2 regions of the Kribbella sp. NPDC051952 genome follow, and region 1 is predicted to be linked to the other one. Evidence: riboswitches for the same ligand, from Rfam matches in the RefSeq annotation. Region 1 holds a riboswitch; the other holds the start of a gene.
The links. A riboswitch is a leader RNA that binds a small molecule or an ion and turns the genes downstream of it on or off. The one in region 1 is predicted to bind S-adenosylmethionine.
Positions count from the first base shown of each region.

Region 2: linked by a shared signal. The riboswitch ahead of thrC (threonine synthase) and the one ahead of AB0L70_RS11620 (aminotransferase class V-fold PLP-dependent enzyme) in region 1 are both predicted to bind S-adenosylmethionine.

Region 1 covers NZ_JBFAXQ010000005.1:25,123-31,414, forward strand. Annotated here, with positions in the region: gene AB0L70_RS11600 (DNA translocase FtsK 4TM domain-containing protein) at 1-1,784, opposite strand, end outside; gene AB0L70_RS11605 (DUF4184 family protein) at 1,858-2,658, opposite strand; partial or broken gene AB0L70_RS11610 (DinB family protein) at 2,689-3,219, opposite strand; gene AB0L70_RS11615 (hypothetical protein) at 3,225-3,944, opposite strand; SAM riboswitch class IV at 4,085-4,198, shown strand; gene AB0L70_RS11620 (aminotransferase class V-fold PLP-dependent enzyme) at 4,214-5,578, shown strand; gene AB0L70_RS11625 (prolyl oligopeptidase family serine peptidase) at 5,592-6,292, opposite strand, start outside.
Region 2 covers NZ_JBFAXQ010000007.1:119,205-125,496, forward strand. Annotated here, with positions in the region: gene AB0L70_RS15665 (cation:proton antiporter) at 22-1,269, shown strand; gene AB0L70_RS15670 (helix-turn-helix domain-containing protein) at 1,425-2,390, shown strand; SAM riboswitch class I at 2,456-2,599, shown strand; gene thrC (threonine synthase) at 2,613-3,875, shown strand; gene AB0L70_RS15680 (ubiquitin-like small modifier protein 1) at 3,872-4,147, shown strand; gene AB0L70_RS15685 (VOC family protein) at 4,190-4,570, shown strand; gene AB0L70_RS15690 (zinc-dependent alcohol dehydrogenase family protein) at 4,580-5,596, shown strand; gene AB0L70_RS15695 (C1 family peptidase) at 5,704-6,292, opposite strand, start outside.

The sequences.
Region 1 (6,292 bases):
GGCGTGATCAGGTGCGGGATGCCCTCGTAGTTGTTCAGCTCGACCCGCTTCGGGTCGACCAGGATCATCCGCACCTCGTCCGGCGTGGCCCGCATCAGGATCGACGTGATCAGCGAGTTGATGAACGACGACTTACCCGAGCCGGTCGCACCCGCGACCAGCAGGTGCGGCATCTTCGCCATGTTCGCTACGACGAAGCCGCCCTCGACGTCCTTACCCAGACCGGCCACCATCGGGTGGTGGTCGTTGCGGGCGGTCGCCGAGCGGATCACGTCACCGAGGCTGACGATCTCCTTGTCGGTGTTCGGGATCTCGATGCCGATCGCGGACTTGCCCGGGATCGGCGAGAGGATGCGTACGTCGGCCGACGCCACCGCATAGGCGATGTTCTTCGACAGTGCGGTGACCTTCTCGACCTTCACCGCCGAGCCGAGCTCGACCTCGTACCGCGTGACCGTCGGACCGCGCGTGTAGCCGGTGACCTGGGCGTCGATGCCGAACTGCTCGAACACCTCGGTCAGCCGGTCGACGACCTGGTCGGAGGCCTTGGTCCTTGCCTTGTGCACCGAACCCGGCTTGAGCATCTGCCCGTCCGGGAGCGTGTACGTGATGTCGCCGGACAGGCTGAGCTGCTCGACCCGCTGCGGCAGCGGCGTGTGCGGTGGCGGCTCGGGCGCCGACTCCGCCTTCGAAGGCCCACCACCAGCACCGGCCGGCGCAACAGCCTCAGCACCGAAAGCACCGGCTGCCCCGGCCGCGTCGACGTCGTAAGCGTCCTCGTCCACCGGCGCAGCGGCCTTGGACTTGCGCCCACGCTTGGAGATCTCCCTGCCCTCGAGCACAGGCGAGTCGTACGGCTTCACCGTCGGCTCGCCGTCCTCATCCAGCTCCGCCGCCTTGGCCCGGCGCTCCTTGCGGGTCAGCCGCACGGTGTCGTCGGTCGGCGCGGCCACCACGGACGGTGCGTCCTCCGGCAGCGCCGTACGTCCCATCAGTACGTCGAAGGCGGCACGGAACCGCAGTGGGATCGCGTAGATCGGCGTGCCTGTGATGACGAGGGCGCCGAAGATCGAGAGCAGCACCAGCAGCGGTGCGGCCACGTACTGGGTGAGGAGGTCCGACAGGAGCGAGGAGACGACGTACCCGATCGCGCCGCCGGCGTCGCGCAGGGAGCCGTCGGCCGGGTTGCTCGGCCGGGGCAGACCGTTGGCGATGTGGATCAGGCCGAGTACGCCGAGCGAAACGGCCGTCCAGCCGATCACCTGGCGTCCGGCCGGGCCGTTGCGGTCCGGGTGACGCAGCGTGCGGATTGCGACGAACAGCAGCATCAGGGGAACGGCCCAGCCGAGCACGCCGACGCTGCCGCCGATGACGGTCCGGAGTCCGTTGCCGACCGCTCCGGGAAGGTTCCACCAGATCGCGGCGGCGACTACAACCGCCAGACCGATCAGAAACAGGCCACCGCCGTCGCGACGGTGCTCGGGATCGAGGTCGCGGGCGCCGTGACCGATACCGCGGACCATGCTGCCGAGCAGGTGCGCGATGCCGATCCAGACCTTCACCACACCGCGACCGACAGCGATCATGGCGGCCGCGAACGGTCCTGGTCCGCTGTTTTTGGGCGTGCTGGTCCGCGCGGCGGAGGAACCTCCGCGCTTCGAACTCTGCCCACGCTTCTGGGCGCCTGACGAACGGGTGCGTCCACCTGCCGCCGAACGGGCCGTACTCGGCCGTTTGGCTGCCGACTTCTGCGCCCGCGCCGGGGAAGACGTGCGGGTCGCCATGCCTAGCAGGCTACCCCGATTACCACTCGAGTCCCACGTGTCACACGCCGATTACGCTGCCCCATCCGTAGCGTCACAGCGCCGCCACTCCCCTGCGCAACCGGGCCGCATGCCACAGAACGACGTACCAGCTGAGCGCGGCGAGCCCGCCTGATGCGAACCCGGTCAACGCGAGTCGTACGGCGGTTTCGCCGGTGAATCCGCCTTCCGCGCGGCCCAGTTCGATGACCGCGCCGGCGGCTGCGAGCAGGACCACAGCGGTCAGTACGACGTACCGCACCCAGGCCGGCACCTGGTCACCTGGAGTGACCGGGCGTGGGTTCGTCCGCCGGTACCAGTGGTAGAGCCACCAAGCGAGGACGACGCAGCCACCGACGGTGCTGACGTACTGCAGGATGCGGTTGACGTCCCAGGCCGCGGTCACCTCGGCACGGAAGAAGTCAGGAAACCGGCGGACGAAGTAGCCGTCGCCATGGGTGAACGAATCCCAGAGGACGTGAGTGAGCGCGCCGACGACGACGGAGACGAGGGTCCAGAGCAGGACCGATAGCGAGGGCAGCCGAAGCGGAGCGCGAGGTGACGGGAGCCGACCGGCGAGCGGCACAGGTGCCAGGGCGAGGAGTGGGCGCTTGATGACCAGGTTGAAGACCACGAGCAGCAGCAACCCCAGCAACGGGTCCAGCCAAAAAGCTGACGTGAACTTGTGCGTCAGGGTCAGAGTGAGGTTGCCGCTGATCCCCTGGGTCGCGAAGCGGTACACCGGGCCGACGTACAGGACATCCGGTGCCACCGCGCCGGCCACCAGAGCCGATGCCACGAACGGCCGGCGGACCAGCGGCAGGACTGCAGCGGGATGGGCGAGGGTGAACGGCACACGCGCACCCTATGAGAGGGCCAGGCCGCGTTACGCGCCCGTGGTGCCGTCGAGTTGCTCCCGCAACAGGTCGGCGTGGCCGCAGTGCCGCGCGTACTCACCGATCAGGTGGATGTAGATCATCCGCAGCGTCGACTCGGTCCCGCCGAACGTGAACCGGGCGTCCAGCGACCGCCCGGCGGCCGCCTCGTCAGAAAGCTTCCACTCCGCGACCAGTCCGTCGTACGACGCCTCCGCCTCAGCCGGATCGATGAGCTCGAAGTCCGCGTCCTACCCCAACTCCGGCGCGAACAGCGGCTCGGCCGGGGAGTCCGCGAAGTGGATCCGGAACCAGATCCGCTCGACCTTGGTCAGATGCCGGATCAACCCGAGCAACGAAAGGTTCGACGGCGGCGAAGGACGCTCGGCCAACTGCTCGGCGGTCAGGCCTGCGCACTTGAACAGCAAGGTCGTGCGATAGAAGTCGAGATAGCCCTTCAGCAGCTCGCCTTCCGGCGCCGTCAGCGAGCCGTCCGGCCGCTCCACCTGCGGGGCGATCCAGCGCACCACATCCGTCGTCATGCCCGCTATCCAACACCAGCCTCGAGAAACCGGAGCCCCTGCTTCATCCACTCGCGCGGATTCGTGTCCAGCCGCTCCGCCCAGGCAGGCGTGGCCTCACCCCGCATCCAGGCGTAGCGCGCGAGCGCGTAGGCGTACATCGCCTCGGTCAGATAGCCGAGCCGCGTGGTCCCGTAATGCGTGCTGGACCGGTGGAACTCGAAGGCGGCGTTCGCGCTGAAGATGCCGAACCCGAAGAAGACCGTGAACAGGTCCGTCAGCGGTTCGCCGTCGCGACGGTCGTGGTCGATCCGGTCCTCGCCGAGCAGACGCTCGTGGCCCAGTTCGTGAGCGATGGTCGCGACCAGGGCGACCGGCTGCAGCGCCTGCTTCATATCGATCCGGACGACCGTGGCGCCGTCGTCGTCCTGCCGCCAATGCGCGGTAGCCCCCGACGATCTGGACTCGAGCATCGACAGGCTCGCGGTCAGATCGTCCTCGGCCTCCTCGAGCTCCAGACGGACGCGGTCCGCGGGGACGTCGAGGTCCGCGCAGAGCTTGTCGAACACCCTGCGTGCGTCGTCCTCCGAGCCGCTGTAACCGGGCGGGAACCAGGACGGCTCAGGCAGCACGACCGGACGGCGCAGCGTCTCGTCGCCGAACTCCGCGGCGAACCAGTCGAGGTTCTCCTCGATCCAGAGCTGCTCCTCGGTCCGGACCGGACAGCTCGGCTTCCTCCACCACATCTCGACCACCTCCGCCGATCGGACGCCGCACCCGTGGGATCGGTTGCGGTCCAGACCTGCGTCTCACGATGCATCCGCCTATCTCACATTTCGGGATTGTCACTGGCGCGGCCGTGGCCGGTTCGTTACCGTTCTCGGCAGGTCATGAGTGCCAGCGTCAAGCCCCGGCTCGCTGGCCGGCAACCCTCCTCCGCGGTGGGGTGCCCCGGGTGAAGACCAGGCCGTGCGGATACCCCGTTCGGCAAGCGCGGACTTCCGGGAGCACCAGCATGTCGATTCTCTCCATCCTCGAGCCGGCCAGTACGACGACCCCCCGGCCGACGGTCACCCGCCTCGTCACCGGCACCATCCCCGCCACGGTCGGCTCGGACCTCCTGGTCCCGCTGGCCGACGGCCGGGTCACGGACTACGCGAACTTCGATCACGGTGCCAGTGCGCCGTGTCTGGAGTCGGTCCGGGCCAGCGTCGAGGCCGCGCTGCCGTCGTACGCGTCGGTGCACCGCGGCAACGGGTACGCCTCCCGCATCACCACGCAGTGGTACGAGCGTGCTCGCGCCGAGGTGCACGCGTTCGTCGGAGCGCGCACCGACGACCAGGTGATCTTCACCCGGCAGACCACGGACGCGCTCAACCTCCTCGCCCACGCGGTCCCGCAGGACGCAACGGTCATCGTGTTCGAGTCCGAGCACCACGCCGCGCTGCTCCCGTGGCCGGCCGAGCGGACCGTCCGTCTCAACGCGCCCGGCTCTCCCACCGAGGCAGTCACCGCAGTCGCCGACGCCCTGCGCCAGGCGCCCGAGGGTCCTCGGCTTGTGGTGCTCACCGGCGCCTCCAACGTCACCGGTGAGATCTTCCCGATCGCGGAGATCGCCGCAGTCGCCAAGGCACACGGCGCGCGGGTCTGCCTCGACGCCGCCCAGCTCGCGCCGCACCGGACGGTCAACATCGCCGCTCTGGACGTCGACTGGGTCGCACTCTCCGGCCACAAGCTCTACGCGCCCTACGGAGCCGGCGCGCTGATCGGCCGCTCCGACTGGCTCGACGCCGCCGACCCGTACCTGTACGGCGGTGGCGCGACCACTGCGGTCACCAGCGACACCGTGGTCTGGGCCACCGGCCCGGCCCGCCACGAAGGCGGCTCCCCCAACGTCATCGGCGCGATCGCCCTCGCCTCCGCGTGTGCCGCGATCAGCAAGCACCGCGACGCGATCGAGCAGCACGAACGCAGCCTGCTCGCCCGCCTCCGCACCGGACTCGCTCAGCTTCCCGGCGTCACGACGTACTCGATCTTCGGTGCGGACGCGGACCGGGTCGGCACTGTGTGCTTCACGGTCGCCGGTCTGAGCTCAACGCTCGTGTCTGCGGCGCTGAGCGCCGAGTACGGCATCGGCGTCCGCGACGGCAAGTTCTGCGCGCACCCGCTGGTCGGACACCTGCTCGCCGACTCCCCCGAGCACGGCACCGCGGTCCGGGCCAGCCTTGGCCTCGGCACGACGCGTGAGCACGTGGACCGCCTCGTCAACGCCGTACGGACGCTTGCCGCCGGCGGACCGCGGTCGGAGTACGAAGACACCGACCACGGCTGTCAGCCCGCTGACGACCCGCGGGACCTGCACGCCCCGCGCATCTGGTAATTCGGCAGCCCTCCTACTGCTCAGGAGGCACGAGACCTACATGGTGAGCAGCGAACGCCAGTAGGTCGGCCCATTCCGCCGCGATCAACGCGGCGGGTTTCCCGAAGCCGTGACCGGTGTTGACCTCAACCCGCGTCAAGACCGGTTCGGCCCCGGACTGGGCGTGCTGCAGAGCGGCGATGAACTTGTGACTGTGCAACGGCACCACCCGGTCGTCATGATCACCCGTGACCACCAGCGTGGCCGGATACGACGTCCCGTCGCTCAACCGATGCAACGGCGAGTAAGCCAGCAGATCCTCGAACTGCGACGCATCGTCCGGATGCCCGAAGTCAGAAGCCCACGCGGCGCCCACTGTGAACAGGTGGAACCGCAGCATGTCCATGACGCCCACACCGGGTAGCGCGACCGCGAACAGGTCCGGTCGCTGTGTCATGGCCGCACCGACGAGCAGACCGCCGTTGCTGCGACCGTGAATCGCGAGCTGCTCAGACGTGGTGATGCCGGAGTCGCGCAGGTGCTCGGCGACCGCGATGAAGTCGTCGAAGACGTTTTGCTTGTTCTTCAGCCGGCCCGCGTCATGCCAGGCGCTGCCGTACTCACCGCCGCCACGCAGGTTGGCGATCACCAGCACTCCGCCGGCCGCGAGCCAGCCTGTCCACCCGGGCTTGTAGTCGGCCTGGATCGGGATCCGGAAGCCGCCGTACCCGTAGA
Region 2 (6,292 bases), on a different contig from region 1:
TCGGGGCACTAGGTTCCCATCATGAAGATCGACGGGGACGGCCTGTATCTCGTGGCAGGCCTGGCGCTGCTGCTCGGCGCCGTCCTGCCGCGTCTGCTCCGCCGGTACGCCGTCTCCGCACCGATCGGTTTTCTCGGTGCCGGCCTGCTCCTCGGCCTGGCCGTCGACCAGTCCCACCTCAGTCCGATCGTCGAATCCGGCCTCACCGAGCACCTCGCCGAGCTGACGATCCTGGTCGCTCTGATGGGTGTTGGCCTGGCCATCGACCGCCCGATCGGATGGCACCGGTGGAAGGTGACGTGGCGGCTCCTGCTGGTCGCGATGCCCGCATGCATCGCCGCCGTCGCCGGCGCAGGCTGGCTGCTCGGTCTCGCTCCGGCGACCGCCCTGCTGCTCGGTGCCGTGCTCGCTCCGACCGATCCCGTGCTCGCCTCGGACGTCCAGGTGCAAGGCCCGTCGACGGGTGCGGAAGCCGAGCCGGAAGAGGACGACGAGGTCCGCTTCGCGCTCACTTCCGAGGCCGGCCTGAACGATGGCCTGGCCTTCCCGTTCGTCTACGCGGCGGTGTTCGGGGCGACCAAGGGTGCGGTCGGTGGCTGGGCGCTCGAGTGGTTCGCCTGGGACCTGGTCGGGCGGACCGTGATCGGTGTGGCGGTCGGCCTGGGCGTCGGCTGGCTGCTCGGCAAGATGGCGTTCTCCGCACCCTCGCGCACCTTCCGCCTGGCAGATTCGCGTGAGCCGGTGCTGGCGCTCGCGATGACGCTGGGCGTCTACGGACTCGCCCAGGTACTGCACGGCTACGGATTCATCGCGGTCTTCGTCGCAGCACTGACGCTCCGCGCGGCCGAACGGCATCACGACTTCCACGAGGACCTGCACGGGTTCGTCGAGCAGCTCGAACACATCCTCACCTGGGGGATCCTGCTGCTCCTCGGGTCCGCGATCACGGCCGGTCTGCTCAAGCCGCTCACCCTCGCCGGCGCCGCCCTGGGACTACTACTCGTGCTGGTGCTCCGGCCCCTGACCGCATGGGTCGCGTTGGCCGGGACCCCGCTGCGCCGCTCCGAACGCTGGGTGACGGCCGCTTTCGGCATCCGGGGAGTCGGGTCGGTGTTCTACCTGGCGTACGCCGGTTCAGACTTCGGCACCGATCTGCCGTGGTTGTGGGCGACCGTCGGCTTCACCGTCGTACTGAGCGTGGTTGTTCATGGTGTCGCCGCGACGCCGCTGATGCGGATGCTCGACGTACGCCGGGATCGGGCCGGCTGAGCGCCCTCGTTGCCGGCCGGATCCCGTGGCGGATCGCATTGGCGGCGTGGATTCCGGCGGCGAACTCCTTCAGTGCGGTGAACATACGTCCATCGTCCGAGGCTGCGCCTCGACGGAGAAGTGGCGTAAACGACGCCTGTCGCTAAGATTTTGACATGGCCCAGCAGACCGTATCGGTGCTCGCGTACGACGGTATGACGGCCTTCGAAGCCGGGATCGTGATCGAGGTGTTCGGGCTGGTCTGGCCGGACATCGACCAGCCCTGGTACGAGCTGAAGGTCTGCACCGAGACCCCGGATCCGATCCGCGTGATCGGCGGCGCGACCCTCAGCAGCCCACACGGACTCGAGGACTTCGCCGCGGCGGACACGGTCGTTATCCCGAGCGTCGTCGACCCGCGCGACGAGACGTCCGCGGAGCTCATCGAGGCGTTGCGGACAGCGCACCGCCGTGGCGCCCGGATCGTGTCGATCTGCTCGGGTGCCTTCGCGCTCGCGGCCGCCGGCCTCCTCGACGGTCGCCGCGCGACCACCCATTGGCGGTACGCCGACCTCCTGCGCGAGCGCTACCCGGAGGTCGTGGTGGATCCGGATCCGCTCTACACCGACGAAGGCGACGTACTCACGAGCGCCGGCTGCGCGGCCGGGCTCGACCTCGCGTTGCACCTGGTCCGCAAGGACCACGGCGCGGCCGTAGCGAACGCGGTTGCGCGGCGACTCGTGATCCAGCCCTACCGGTCCGGCGGGCAGGCGCAGTACATCGAATCCCCGGTGCCGCCCGACGCCGGCGACGACTCGGTCGCCCAGAGTCTTGGTTGGGCGCTCGAGCACCTCGCCGAACCCATCGGCGTACCGGATCTGGCCAAGCAGGCGGGACTGTCGCCGCGGACCTATCTGCGACACTTCGCGAAAGCCACGGGTACGACGCCCGGCAAGTGGCTGATCGCCCAGCGGGTACAGGCGGCGCTGAGCATGCTGGAGACCGGGGATGCGCCGGTGGAGGAGATCGCGGTGGCTGCCGGGTTCGCGACCCCGGTGACGCTGCGGCATCACTTCGCCAAGCAGCTCCACACGTCGCCGTCGGCGTACCGCCGTACCTTCCGTGAGCGTCGCCGCAGCTGAGATCGGCTGTCTCGGATGGTGGGAACGGAAGACACAATATGGACCCGATTGGGTAATGTCGGAGGAGCTCATCCAGAGGGACTGAGGGAAACGGCCCGTTGAAGTCCCGGCAACCCTCCCCGTCGAGCCCCCGCCCGGGGCGCCTCGCGGTGGAACGGTGCCAAATCCGTCCCGCCGCCGAGATCCGGTGTTCGCGGGGAAGATGAGAGGGGAACCTCACTCATGAGCCTGGCCACCACCACCCACACGATCCGTGAAGGTGCCTTCGGCAACGGTACGCACCTGAGCTGTCGCGCCTGTGGGGCGAAGTCGCCACTCGGCCCGTTCTACGCCTGTATGGAGTGCTTCGGTCCGCTCGAGGTCGGATACGAGTACCCGACGATCACCCGTGAGCAGATCGAGGCCGGTCCCAAGAACATCTGGCGCTACCAGCCACTGCTGCCCGTCCCGGTCGACGTGGCCAGCTTCCCGAACACCGAGCCCGGCTACACCCGGCTCGTCGACGCGCAGAACCTGGCCCGCGAGCTCGGCCTGCGCAAGCTGTGGGTGAAGGACGACTCCGGCAACCCGACCCACTCCTTCAAGGACCGCGTGGTCGCGTCCGCCCTGAGCGCCACCCGCGAGCTCGGCATGACGGTCTTCGCCTGCCCCTCCACCGGCAACCTGGCCAACGCCGTCGCCGCGGCCGCCGCCCGGGCCGGCATCCGCTCGGTCGTGTTCATCCCGCACGACCTCGAGCGCCCGAAGGTGATCACCACCGCCGTGTACGGCGGGACCCTGGTCGCCGTCGAGGGCAACTACGACGACGTGAACAAACTGGCCTCCGAGATCGCCGGTGAGGAGGAGGGCTGGGCGTTCGTCAACGTCAACGTCCGGCCGTACTACTCCGAGGGCTCCAAGACGCTGGCCTTCGAGATCGCCGAACAGCTCGGCTGGCGGATCCCGCAGCAGTTGGTGATCCCGGTCGCGTCCGGCTCGCAGCTGACCAAGATCGACAAGGGCTTTACCGAGCTCGGCAAGCTCGGCCTGGTCGACGCCACCGACTACAAGATCTACGGCGCTCAGGCGACCGGCTGCTCGCCGGTGGCCCAGGCGTTCCGGGCCGGCCACGACGTGGTCAAGCCGGTGAAGCCGGACACGATCGCCAAGTCGCTCGCGATCGGCAACCCGGCCGACGGACCGTATGTGCTCGACGTTGCTCGCCGTACCGGTGGTGCGATCGAGGATGTCAGCGACGAGGAAGTTGTCGAGGGCATCCAGTTGCTGGCCCGGACCGAGGGCATCTTCGCCGAGACCGCGGGCGGCGTGACGGTCGCGACGTTGAAGAAGCTGATCGCCACCGGCCAACTCGACCCCGAGGCCGAGACGGTGATCATCAACTCCGGCGACGGGCTGAAGACGCTCGACGCCGTGGCCGACCGGGTCGGCCCCAAGGTGACCATTCCCGCGTCGTACGACGCCTTCGTGAAGGCAGGCCTGCAGTGAGTGTGAGCGTTCGCGTCCCGACCATCCTGCGGCCCTACACCCAGGGCGTCTCCGAGGTCTCCGCCGAGGGCTCGACCCTGAGCGAGGTGCTGGACTCGCTGGACGGTTCGTACCCCGGTATCAAGAGCCGGGTGCTGGACGACTCCGGGGAGCTGCGCCGGTTCGTGAACGTGTACGTCGACGATGACGACGTACGGTTCGCCGACGGGCTGCAGACGGCGATCAAGGACGGCGGGCAGATCTCGATCATCCCGGCCGTCGCCGGCGGCTGATCCGGGCGCGGATCGTCCGGAATAGGTACTACCGTCGCCTGCATGGCGACGAACTGGACTATCGGTGCGGATGCGGCCGAGCCGCAGCGGCTCGCGGACTTCTGGGCGGCGGCGCTCGGCTACATCCTGGAGCCCGGGTACGACGACCCGGACGGAGCCTCGATCGTGGACCCTGACGACGTCGGGCCCGCGATCGGGTTCCTCCGGGTGCCCGAGCCGAAGACCTCCAAGAACCGGCTCCACATCGACATCCGGGTCGCCGGGCCCGTTCGCGATGAGGCGGCTGCGGACCGGATGCGGTCGAAGGCGGCCTCGTTGGTGGAGCTTGGTGCTGTGCAGGTGCGGGAGGAGTTCTACGGTCCCGACGTACTGGGCCACATCGTCATGCTGGACCCGGAGGGCAACGAGTTCTGCGTCGGTTAGGGTGCCGGAATGCGCGCTGTGGTGGTTTCGGAGTACGGCGTACTGCCCGTTGTGGAGGAGGTCCCGGAGCCTGCTGTTGCTCCTGGCTCCGTGGTTTTGAGGGTCGAGGCGACGGGGCTCTGCCGGAGTGACTGGCACGGGTGGATGGGGCACGACTCGGACATCGTGCTGCCGCATGTGCCGGGACACGAGTTGGCCGGGACGATCGCTGCTCTCGGTGCGGGTGTCGAGGGTTGGCAGGTTGGCGATCGGGTCACGACGCCGTTCATCTGTGCGTGTGGATCCTGTGAGCAGTGCCTTGCCGGTGACCAGCAGGTGTGCGTGCGGCAGGAGCAGCCCGGCTTCACCTACTGGGGCTCCTTCGCCGAGTACGTCGCCGTCCCGTACGCCTCGGTCAACCTGGTCAGGCTGCCCGATTCGTTGGACTTCGCCACTGCGGCGGGCCTCGGTTGCCGCTTCGCCACGTCATTCCGCGCCATCCGCCAGGTCGGCCGGGTGGCGGCTGGGGAGAACGTGGTCATCTTCGGCTGCGGCGGGGTCGGGCTGTCCGCCGTGATGATCGCTGCGGCCCTCGGCGCTCGGGTGATCGCCGTCGACACGAATCCGGATGCGTTGAAGCTGGCCCGTTCGTACGGCGCCTCCGACACGCTGACCGCATCACCGCAGACGGTCGACGAGATCCACGCCCTCGGCGGAGCCCACGTCACGATGGACGCCCTGGGCTCGAACGACATCGTCCAGCAAGCCCTGCAAGCGTTGCGCCCCCGAGGCCGCCACCTCCAGGTAGGCCTGCTCCCGTCCGGCGTCCACCTGGACGTCAGCCGCCTCATCGGCCAGGAACTCGAATGGCTGGGCAGCCACGGCATGCCGGCCCACGCCTACCCCGAAATGCTCTACTTAGTTGCCACCGGCAACCTAAACCCCGCCGACCTGGTCACCCGCACGATCTCCCTCGAGGAAACCCCCGTCGCCCTAGCCGCCCTCTCCACCGCCACCCCGGCCGGCGTCACCATAATCCAGCCGTAGACCTCAGGCTGCCTTCGCCGCCCGCCGGGTGGATTGGGGAGCATCTTGTGCCGTTCTGGGGGCAAGATCCTCCCCACCCGAGCTGCGGCCTGCCGATGTGGTGAGGGTTAGAGGACTGCGCCGTAGGCCTCGGTGAAGGCGGCTTTGGTGTAGGCGTTGGTTGCGTAGGCGTAGCCGTTGTCGCCCCAGTTGGTGCCCCAGCTGTTGCGGACGATGAAGCCGGTGCTGGTGTAGCCGACGAGGGCTACTGCGTGGCCGGCAGGTTCGGCGGGCTGCTTGTAGGTGGTGAGTTTGCCCTTGGGGGCCTTCATCCAGGTGGAGTCGACGTCGAGGCGGACGAGGATCGGTCCGGCGTTGGCGATCCATTTGCGCCAGTCGGCCAGGTCTCGGCCGAGGTTGAAGTACGACGCGATCTTCAACTGCGCGGCGATGGCGTAGAAGGTCGCCGTCGGGCCGCCGTACAGGGTCGTCGGTTCGAACGGCAGGAGCGATTCGCGGACCGAGCCCCACTTGCGGGCGACGTCAAGGGCCGCCTTCAGCCAGGTGCCGCTCGTATCGATGAAGGTCGTCGGGCGGTCCACCGACTCGTCGGTTTCCTTCGCGGCCATCCAGATGAAGCGCTGGGACATCTTGTCGGCCTTGTCGATGCGGCTGGCCTGTACGAAATGCCAACGCAGTACCGAATCCGCCAGCGCC